2 regions of the Streptococcus sp. 544 genome follow, and region 1 is predicted to be linked to the other one. Evidence: riboswitches for the same ligand, from Rfam matches in the RefSeq annotation. Region 1 holds a riboswitch; the other holds the start of a gene.
The links. Region 1 has a riboswitch for thiamine pyrophosphate ahead of HT728_RS02950 (ECF transporter S component). Riboswitches for the same ligand answer to the same signal wherever they lie in the genome.
Positions count from the first base shown of each region.

Region 2: it holds a riboswitch for thiamine pyrophosphate, as region 1 does, so the genes downstream of both, HT728_RS05835 (thiamine-binding protein) here and HT728_RS02950 (ECF transporter S component) in region 1, are expected to answer to the same signal.

Region 1 covers NZ_VMMU01000006.1:59,594-65,143, forward strand. The annotation lists gene HT728_RS02935 (TenA family protein) at 1-88, shown strand, start outside; gene thiM (hydroxyethylthiazole kinase) at 218-1,000, shown strand; gene thiE (thiamine phosphate synthase) at 1,002-1,631, shown strand; TPP riboswitch at 1,841-1,929, shown strand; gene HT728_RS02950 (ECF transporter S component) at 2,192-2,752, shown strand; gene HT728_RS02955 (ABC transporter ATP-binding protein) at 2,753-4,138, shown strand; gene HT728_RS02960 (energy-coupling factor transporter transmembrane component T) at 4,140-4,790, shown strand; gene tenA (thiaminase II) at 4,801-5,493, shown strand; gene thiW (energy coupling factor transporter S component ThiW) at 5,498-5,550, shown strand, end outside.
Region 2 covers NZ_VMMU01000010.1:65,013-70,562, reverse strand. The annotation lists gene dnaB (replicative DNA helicase) at 1-666, shown strand, start outside; gene HT728_RS05845 (Veg family protein) at 668-934, shown strand; gene cbpD (choline binding-anchored murein hydrolase CbpD) at 1,022-2,368, shown strand; TPP riboswitch at 2,451-2,553, shown strand; gene HT728_RS05835 (thiamine-binding protein) at 2,622-2,912, shown strand; gene HT728_RS05830 (ABC transporter permease) at 2,875-3,633, shown strand; gene HT728_RS05825 (ABC transporter substrate-binding protein) at 3,672-4,679, shown strand; gene HT728_RS05820 (ABC transporter ATP-binding protein) at 4,679-5,407, shown strand; gene HT728_RS05815 (CtsR family transcriptional regulator) at 5,526-5,550, shown strand, end outside.

The sequences.
Region 1 (5,550 bases):
TCGAGAAGATTTGACAGAACTTCAGCAACGCTGGAATCAAGCGGTCGCTTTAGAATTAGCCTTTTTTGATATTGGTTATGACGCCTAGAGAAAGTTTAGGATATTTACAAATTTGATGAGGTAAATCATTCAATGTAAATGAAAAAAATTTCTTAACAAAAGATAGAGATAAATCGAAATCAGTATATCGTATAAAGTGAAAAGGAAGGATTTCAATATGACAAGTTTAAAATTATTAAAAGAAAAAGCACCTTTGGTCATTTGCATAACCAATGATGTAGTAAAAAATTTCACAGCAAATGGATTAGTAGCACTGGGTGCCTCACCAGCTATGAGCGAGTACCCAGCAGACTTAGAAGATCTATTAAAATATGCTGGAGGATTATTGATTAACATTGGGACTTTAACGGATGATAATTGGAAATTATACCAAGCTGCTCTGAAAATTGCCGAGAAATATAATGTCCCAGCAGTTTTAGATCCTGTAGCCTGTGGAGCAGGAGAATATAGAAAAAAAGTAGCAGATGATTTAATCAACAATTACAAACTAGCTGCGATTAGGGGGAATGCTGGAGAGATTGCTTCTTTAGTAGGTATAAATGTGGCATCTAAAGGAGTAGATAGTGCTGGTGTGGATAATATTGATGAGATTGCTCTAGCAGCCAACGCTAAGTTTCATATTCCAATAGTAGTGACTGGAGAAGTTGATGCGATTGCTGTTAATGGAGAAGTGGTAACGATTCATAATGGTAGTGCCATGATGCCAAAAGTTATTGGGACAGGATGCTTATTAGGTGCTGTAATAGCAAGCTTTATCGGACTTGAAAAAGGTCAAGAATTGAAATCATTAGAAACAGCAATGTTGGTTTACAATATCGCTGGAGAAATGGCAGAAAAACGCCCCAATGGGCATCTTCCTGGGACATTTAAAGTTGAATTTATAAATGCCTTATATGAGATTACAGATGAAGATGTAAAGGAATTCAAAAGAGTGAAGTAAAATGTTTCATAAAGAATTATTAAAACTATATTTTATTTGTGGAACGACTACTTGCCAAGGTAAAGATCTATATAGAGTTGTTGAGGAAGCCTTAAAAGGTGGTATAACCTTATTTCAATTTCGTGAAAAAGGGGAGGGAGCCCTGGAAGGTAAAGAAAAAGTCGAATTAGCAATTAAACTACAGGATCTTTGTAAAAAATATAATGTTCCATTTATCGTTAATGATGATATCGATTTGGCAATGAAAATTGACGCTGATGGCGTACATGTAGGTCAAGATGATATTGGTGTTGATGAAATTAGAAAATTGATGCCAGATAAAATAATTGGTCTTTCTATAAAGAACGAGAAAGAATTTCAACAGTCAAAAGTTGAATATGTAGATTATGTTGGTGTTGGTCCTGTATTTGATACCCAGTCAAAAGATGATGCTGGTGGCGCTATAGGTTATGAAGGTCTTAAATTGATGAGAAAACTATTGCCACAAATGCCCTTAGTTGCAATTGGTGGGATACAGACGCAACATATTAAAGACATTATGAAGACCAATGTTGACGGTGTTTCAATCATTTCAGCAATATCGTATGCAAAAAATATAGAAAAAACTGTTCGAGAAATGAGTGAACAATAGGTATCTATCCTTGGATTCTAAGTAAGTGGAAGTTTCCCTTTTCTAAAAAGCTATGTCCAAATTCAGCTCAAATGGCTAATCCATCAAACAAGTCATTTGTTTTTTACAAAAGAAAGATCTGCTATCTTTGTGAGTGCAAGGATGTATTTCCAGTTCAATTTCTTGAATTGTAATAAATCATTTGTTATAATAGTTATATAATTAAATAATAAAGACATTTGGGGTGCTTTAGGCTGAGATGATACCCATTGAACCTGATACAGTTAATACTGGCGAAGGGAAATGTGAAAAGTTTTTTTCGTATGTCGAAAAGAACGGTCTAATCTTGTAAGCTGAACTCTAATTCTCGTTTGTAATTGGAGTTTTTTTGTTTATTAAAAGAGGATAGTCTGGACGTTAATACTCAATGAAAATCAAAGAGCAAACTAGGAAACTGGCCGCAGGCTGTACTTGAGTACGGCAAGGCGACGTTGACGTGGTTTGAATTTGATTTTCGAAGAGTATAAGCCTTTTGGCAGCTCACCTTGAGCACCCCACTTTTCTTTAAAAAGGAGTTTTTTATGTTGAAAAAATGGCAGTTAAAAGATGTTATTTTGCTTGCTTTCTTGTCTATCTTTTTTGGTGGGGTTTTCGTTGGTTCAGGATATGTGTATAATATTCTCAGCCTACTCTTAACACCTCTTGGTTTACAGGCTTTTGCCAATGAAATCCTTTTTGGACTCTGGTGTATGGCTGCGCCCATTGCTGCCATCTTTGTTCCGAGAGTCGGAAGTGCAACGATTGGAGAAGTGCTAGCTGCGCTTGCTGAAGTCCTTTATGGTAGCCAATTCGGGCTAGGTGCCCTTTTGTCTGGCTTGGTTCAAGGTTTGGGAAGTGAACTTGGTTTTATCGTAACCAAGAATCGCTATGAAAGTTGGCTCTCTCTAACTGCCAATAGTATTGGGATTACGCTTGTTAGCTTTGTCTATGAATACATTAAGTTAGGTTACTACGCCTTTTCAGTGCCTTTTGTACTTTCCTTGCTAGTGGTACGTTTTATTTCCGTCTTTTTTTTCTGTACCATCTTGGTTCGTGCCATTGTCAAACTTTATCATCAGTTTGCAGCTGGAGGAAAAGCATAGATGGGTCTGGAATTACGGGAGATTCAGTCCCCAATTTTTTCGGAACCGATTGATTTTACTTTTCATGAGCAAGCTTTTACCTTGTTGGTTGGGAGCAGTGGTTCTGGAAAATCGAGTCTCTTTCAAATGATTGCCCAAGTTAGTTCTCTTCCCTATAGCGGTCAAGTACTGATAAATGGGAGCGAGGTCAGTCAGCTTTCTATCATCGAACGTGTCCAGACGGTTGGTATTCTCTTTCAAAATCCTAATCATCAATTTACCATGGAGAGCTTGTTTGAGGAGCTGATTTTTACCTTGGAGAATATCGGCTATCACCTTCAGGAAATTGATTCAAAAATAGCAGAGGTGGTTCGACAATGTCGCTGTGAGAAGATCTTGCACCGTCCCATCCATCACTTATCAGGTGGAGAAAAGCAAAAGGCTGCCTTGGCTGTTCTCTTTGCTATGAATCCTAGGGTCTATCTCTTGGATGAGCCTTTCGCTTCCATTGACCGCAAGAGTAGGATAGAGATATTGGAGATTCTAAAAGAGTTGGTCTCTGATGGGAAGACAGTTATTTTGTGCGACCATGATTTAACGGACTATGAAGCCTATATTGACCATATGGTGGAGCTAAGAGATGGTCAACTAAGGGAAGTGTTTCAAATCCCTACCTCTGAAATGACACAGGTTGCTTCAAAGGAGGTTGCTTCTAGCCCAGAACTATTCCATATGGACAAAACAACTTGTGAGCTGAATAATCGCCCCCTCTTTTCGATTGCAGATTTCACATTCTACCAAGGAATTTCCTGTATCTTGGGTGATAATGGTGTCGGGAAATCAACCCTCTTTCGCTCCATTCTTCAATTTCAAAAGTATAAGGGGCGCATTACCTGGAAGGGGACAGTTCTGAAAAAGAAAAAGAGTTTGTATCATGACCTGACGGGTGTGGTTCAGGAAGCTGAGAAGCAGTTTATTCGATCCAGTCTGCGAGAGGAACTTCAATTAGATGGACCTGATTCTGAAAGAAATCAGCGTATTCTTCAAGCCTTACGATATTTTGATCTGGAGAAGGAACTTGATAAGAGTCCCTATCAATTAAGTGGTGGTCAGCAAAAGATTCTTCAGCTCTTGACCATCTTGACCAGCAAGGCTTCTGTGATTTTACTAGATGAACCTTTTGCAGGTTTGGATGATAGAGCTTGTCATTATTTTTGTCAGTGGATTGTGGAGGAGAGAAATCAAGGAAGAAGTTTTCTGATCATTAGCCATCGTTTGGATCCCTTGATCTCTGTGGTTGATTATTGGATTGAGATGACTAGTCAGGGTCTCAGTCATGTGAAAGCAGTGACAATTACCAAACCACTCACATCTCAGAGTAGCAATACCCAAGGGGAGGTGAGATAGTATGGTCAAAGTAGCAACCCAGACACCGATTATCAGTCTCTTTTTGCTGATTTTATCCTTGGAAACATCTTTCATTCCTTCGATTGCTCTTAATCTCTCGGTAGTTGCATTTTGTATTCTCTTTATGCTCTATTACCGTAGATTTAAAGTATTGGCTTGGATGATTCTGCTTGCCATTTTGCCATCCTTTGCCAACTACTGGGCAGTTCAGTTACATGGAGATGCTTCGCAGGCAGTCATACTTGGAACGAGGGCCTTTGTTACCGTTTGTATTGGTCTTGTCTTTGTTTCCTCTATTTCCCTAAAAGAGCTTCTTTTATACTTGGCTCAAAAGGGGCTATCACGGTCTTGGGCTTATGCCTTGATTGTGGTATTCAATTCCTTCCCCCTCATTCAGCAAGAAATCAAGTCCCTAAAAGAAGCTTGCCTATTACGTGGTCAAGAACTGCATTTTTGGTCGCCCTTGATTTACAGCAAGGTTCTGATGACAGTCTTTAGGTGGCGCCATCTTTACCTGAGAGCCCTGTCGGCGCATGGATATGACGAACATGCACAGGTGGAGGATCGCTATCGGACTTTTTATATTCCTCAAAGGACACTATTCATCTACCTGCTGTTCTTTTTATTGCTTCAAACCAGTCTATTTTTATAAAGGAGTTATTATGGAATTTACAGATATTGCGATGGAATTATCAAAGGAAGCTTGGCAGGCTTCCTTTCATCACCCCTTTGTATTACAGTTACAAGAGGGAAATTTAGACCCTGCCATTTTCCGCTATTACCTGATTCAGGATGCCTACTATCTGAAGGCCTTCTCAGAAGCCTATCACCTCTTGGCTGATAAGACTTCAAACCAAGAGATGAAAAGACTCTTGAAACAAAATGCTCAGAGTCTAGTGGAGGGTGAGTTATTTATCCGCCAACAATTTTTCAAGGAATTGGAAATCAGCGATCAGGAAATGGAGCAACATCCAATCGCTCCAACCTGTTATCATTACATTTCTCATATTTATCGGCAATTTGCAGAGCCAAACTTGGGCATTGCTTTTGCGAGCTTGCTGCCTTGTCCTTGGCTATATCATGATATAGGCAAATCACTTAATCTTAAACCATCACCAAATCCTCTCTACCAACAATGGATTGAAACTTATATTACGGATGAGTTAGAGCAGCAGATCAGAGAGGAGGGAGCATTGGTCAATCAGCTCTATCGCGAAAGTGATGATACAGACAAGCAAAAAATGTTAGATGCCTTCCACATCAGTGTTCACATGGAAGCTAAGTTTTGGGAAATGGCTTACCAACACCAGACATGGAAGAGCGATTTACAGTCTTTAGAAACAGGAGAAGAATAGAAACATGAGAAAGCACCAATTACAAGTTCACAAATTAACCATTTTATCCATGATGAT
Region 2 (5,550 bases), on a different contig from region 1:
AAGTTGGACAAAACGGTTGCTATTTTTTCACTGGAAATGGGTGCGGAAAGTCTAGTGGATCGTATGTTGGCGGCAGAAGGTTTGGTGGAATCCCATTCTATCCGTACGGGGCAATTGACTGATGAGGAATGGCAAAAGTATACCATTGCTCAAGGGAATCTAGCCAACGCGAGTATCTATATCGATGATACGCCAGGGATTCGAATCACGGAAATTCGTTCTCGCTCACGCAAACTTGCTCAAGAAACGGGTAATCTTGGTTTGATTTTGATAGATTACTTGCAGCTTATCACGGGAACTGGGCGAGAAAACCGCCAACAAGAAGTTTCAGAAATTTCACGTCAGTTGAAAATCCTAGCAAAAGAACTGAAAGTTCCAGTAATTGCTCTAAGTCAGCTTTCTCGTGGTGTAGAACAACGTCAGGATAAAAGACCAGTCTTGTCTGATATTCGTGAATCTGGGTCTATTGAGCAAGATGCTGATATCGTAGCTTTTCTCTATCGTGACGATTACTATGAGCGTGGTGGTGAAGAAGAGGACGGTATCCCAAATAATAAGGTGGAAGTTATTATCGAGAAAAACCGTAGTGGAGCTCGTGGAACAGTGGAATTGATTTTCCAAAAAGAATACAATAAATTTTCAAGTATCTCAAAAAGGGAGGCATAAAATGACAGATGCATTTACAGATGTAGCTAAGATGAAAAAAATCAAAGAGGAAATCAAGGCACATGAGGGTCATGTAATTGAAATGACCTTGGAAAATGGGCGTAAGCGTCAAAAAAATAGATTGGGTAAGTTAATTGAAGTTTATCCATCCCTATTTATTGTGGAATTTGGGAATGTGGAAGGAGATAAACAGGCTAATGTTTACGTTGAATCCTTTACTTACTCAGATATCCTTACAGAAAAAAATCTAATTCATTATCTGGACTAAAGTGAGAAATTTTCTCACTTTTTCTTTTTTCTCCGAATAGTTTAAGTGAAGGTAATCTTCGATTTATATTATTTTCAAGGAGGAAGAATGAAAATTTTACCGTTTAAAGTAACAGAGACAAGGTTTTCTTTCAGAAAATCAGCTAAAAAGGTTGTTCCTTTTTTAGTAGTAGGATTGATGTTAGCAGCGAGTGATAGTGTATATGCCTATTCTGGAGGAAATGGATCGATTGCGCGTGGGGATGATTATCCTGTTCATTATAAAAATGGGAGCCAGGAGATTGATCAGTGGCGCATGTATTCTCGTCAGTGTACTTCTTTTGCAGCCTTTCGTTTGAGTAATGTCAATGGTTTTGAGATTCCAAGGGCTTATGGAAATGCGAATGAATGGGGGCATCGTGCTCGTCGTGAAGGCTATCGTGTAGATAATACACCGACGATTGGCTCCATTGCTTGGTCTACTGCAGGAACTTATGGGCATGTTGCCTGGGTGTCAAATGTAATGGGAGATCAGATTGAGATCGAGGAATATAACTATGGTTATACAGAAGCCTATAATAAACGAAGTATAAAAGCAAATATGATGACAGGATTTATTCATTTTAAAGATTTGGCTGGTGGCAGTGTTGGGAATAGTCAAACCTCAGTTTCAACAGGAGGAACACATTATTTCAAGTCTAAGTCTGCTATCAAAAATCAGCCACTAGCTAGCGCAACTGCGATTGATTACTATTATCCTGGGGAGAATGTTCATTATGATCAAATTCTCGAAAAAGACGGCTACAAGTGGTTGAGTTATACAGCTTATAACGGAAGCTATCGTTATGTTCAATTGGAGGCTGTGAATAAAAATCCTCTAGGTAATTCTAGTCTTTCTTCAACAGGAGGAACACATTATTTTAAGAGCAAGTCTGCTATCAAAAATCAGCCATTAGTTAGCGCAACTGCGATTGATTACTATTATCCTGGGGAGAAGGTTCATTATGATCAAATTCTCGAAAAAGACGGCTACAAGTGGTTGAGTTATACGGCTTATAACGGAAGTCGTCGTTATATCCAGTTAGAGGGTGTGACTTCTTCACAGAATTATCAGAACCAATCAGGGAATAGCTCTAATTATAGCTCAAATAATGGATCGACTGTCGGTTGGAAGAAAATAAATGGTAGTTGGTATCATTTCAAATCAAATGGGTCTAAATCAACGGGATGGTTGAAAGATGGATCTAGCTGGTATTATTTGAAATCATCTGGTGAAATGCAGATAGGCTGGTTAAAGGAAAATGGCTCGTGGTATTATCTGGATAGTTCAGGGGCAATGAAAACAGGCTGGTATCAAGTTTCTGGTAAGTGGTATTATTCTTACTCTTCAGGTGTCTTAGCTGTTAATACGACGGTGGATGGCTACAGAGTAAACAGTGATGGAGAACGAGTATAGAAAATTGGAGTAGGAAATTTTTCCTGCTCTTTTCTGTAAGCAGTTTCCTTGACATTTTTCTTATTTTGCGCTATCATATATCTATATAATATATGGGAGTCTGTGTACAGTCTGAGAGGAAGTGTTAAACTTCGACCGCACCTGATCTGGGTAATGCCAGCGTAGGGAACGATACTTAGTCTATTCTTGACCTTTTCCATATATGGTAAAGGTTTTTCTTTTTGTCAAAGGAAAACGAGAAGAGGAGGTTTTTATGAAAGCAAGCATTGCCTTGCAAGTTTTACCCCTAGCGCAGGGGATTGATCGGATAGCTGTTATCGATCAGGTCATTGCTTACCTGCAAGCTCAAGAAGTGACCATGGTGGTGACACCATTTGAAACGGTCTTGGAAGGGGAGTTTGATGAGCTCATGCGTATTCTCAAAGAAGCGCTGGAAGTGGCAGGGCAGGAGGCAGATAATGTCTTTGCCAATGTCAAAATAAATGTAGGAGAGATTTTAAGTATTGATGAGAAACTTGAAAAGTATACTGAGACGACACATTAGTCTATTGGGCTTTCTGGGAGTCTTGTCAATCTGGCAGTTAGCAGGTTTTCTTAAACTTCTCCCCAAGTTTATCCTGCCAACTCCTCTTGAGATCCTCCAGTCTTTTGTGCGTGATAGAGAATTTCTCTGGCACCATAGCTGGGCGACCTTGAGAGTGGCTTTGCTAGGTCTAATTTTGGGAGTCTTGATTGCCTGTCTCATGGCTGTACTCATGGACAGTTTGACTTGGCTCAATGACCTGATTTACCCTATGATGGTGGTTGTTCAGACTATCCCGACCATTGCCATAGCTCCTATCTTGGTCTTGTGGCTAGGTTATGGCATTCTGCCCAAGATTGTCCTGATTATCTTGACGACAACTTTTCCTATCATCGTCAGCATTTTGGACGGTTTTAGGCATTGTGACAAGGATATGTTGACCTTGTTTAGTCTGATGCGGGCCAAGCCTTGGCAAATCCTGTGGCATTTTAAAATTCCAGTCAGCCTGCCCTACTTTTATGCAGGTCTGAGGGTCAGTGTCTCCTACGCCTTTATCACAACAGTGGTATCTGAGTGGTTGGGAGGCTTTGAAGGACTAGGTGTCTACATGATTCAGTCCAAGAAACTGTTTCAGTATGATACCATGTTTGCTATTATTATTCTGGTATCGATTATCAGCCTTTTGGGTATGAAGTTGGTCGATATCAGCGAGAAATATGTTATTAAATGGAAACGTTCTTAGAATAAGAATGTTTCTGAAAAAGAAAAGAGGAAATCAAAATGAAGAAAACATGGAAAGTGTTTTTAACGCTTGTGACAGCTCTTGTAGCTGTTGTGCTTGTGGCCTGTGGTCAAGGAACTACTTCTAAGGATAACAAAGAGGCAGAACTCAAGAAGATTGACTTTATCCTAGACTGGACGCCAAATACCAATCACACAGGGCTTTATGTTGCCAAGGAAAAAGGTTATTTCAAAGAAGCTGGAGTGGATGTTGATTTGAAATTGCCACCAGAAGAAAGTTCTTCTGACTTGGTTATCAATGGTAAGGCACCATTTGCAGTGTATTTCCAAGACTACATGGCTAAGAAATTGGAAAAAGGGGCAGGAATTACTGCCGTTGCAGCTATTGTTGAACACAATACATCAGGAATCATCTCTCGTAAATCTGACAATGTAAGCAGTCCAAAAGACTTGGTTGGTAAGAAATACGGAACTTGGAATGACCCAACTGAACTGGCTATGTTGAAAACCTTGGTAGAATCACAAGGTGGGGACTTTGAAAAAGTTGAAAAAGTACCAAACAACGACTCAAACTCAATCACACCGATTGCCAATGGTGTCTTTGACGCTGCTTGGATTTACTACGGTTGGGATGGAATTCTTGCTAAATCTCAAGGTGTAGATGCTAACTTCATGTATTTGAAAGACTATGTCAAGGAGTTTGACTACTATTCACCAGTTATCATCGCAAACAACGACTATCTGAAAGACAATAAAGAAGAAGCTCGTAAAGTCATCCAAGCTATCAAAAAAGGTTACCAATATGCTATGGAGCATCCAGAAGAAGCAGCTGATATCCTCATCAAAAATGCACCTGAACTCAAGGAAAAACGTGACTTTGTCATCGAATCTCAAAAATACTTGTCAAAAGAATACGCAAGCGACAAGGAAAAATGGGGTCAATTTGATGCAGCTCGCTGGAATGCCTTCTACAAATGGGATAAAGAAAATGGTATCCTTAAAGAAGACTTGACAGACAAAGGCTTCACCAACGAATTTGTGAAATAATGACAGAGATTAGACTAGAACACGTCAGTTATGCCTATGGTCAAGAGAGGATTTTAGAGGACATTAACCTGCAGGTGACTTCAGGAGAAGTGGTTTCTATCTTAGGCCCAAGTGGTGTTGGTAAGACTACGCTTTTCAACTTAATTGCGGGGATTTTAGAAGTTCAGTCAGGGAGAATTGTCCTTGATGGTGAAGAAAATCCCAAGGGGCGCGTGAGTTATATGTTGCAAAAGGATCTGCTCTTGGAGCACAAGACGGTGCTTGGTAATATCATTCTGCCCCTCTTGATTCAAAAGGTGGATAAGGCAGAAGCTATTGCTCGCGCAGATGACATTCTTGCGACCTTCCAGTTGACAGCTGTAAGAGATAAATACCCTCATGAACTCAGTGGTGGGATGCGCCAGCGTGTAGCCTTACTCCGGACTTACCTTTTCGGGCACAAGCTCTTTCTCTTAGATGAGGCCTTTAGTGCCTTGGATGAGATGACAAAGATGGAACTACACGCTTGGTACCTTGAGATTCACAAGCAGTTGCAGCTAACAACCTTGATCATCACGCATAGTATCGAGGAGGCCCTCAGTCTCAGCGACCGCATCTATATTTTGAAAAATCGCCCTGGGCAAATTGTTTCAGAAATTAAACTAGATTGGTCTGAAAGTGAGGACAAGGAAGTTCAAAAGATTGCCTACAAACGTCAAATCTTAGCAGAATTAGGCTTAGATAAGTAGAAAAATAGGGAGTTGGTGAAGATTATCCTTTACCAGCGCCCTTTTTCTTTTAAAAATGAGAAAATTTCGGTATAATAGTCAAAGATAGTCAAGGTTTAAAGAGAGAGGTGGGTTTGTAATGAGATTTAAAAATACATCGGATC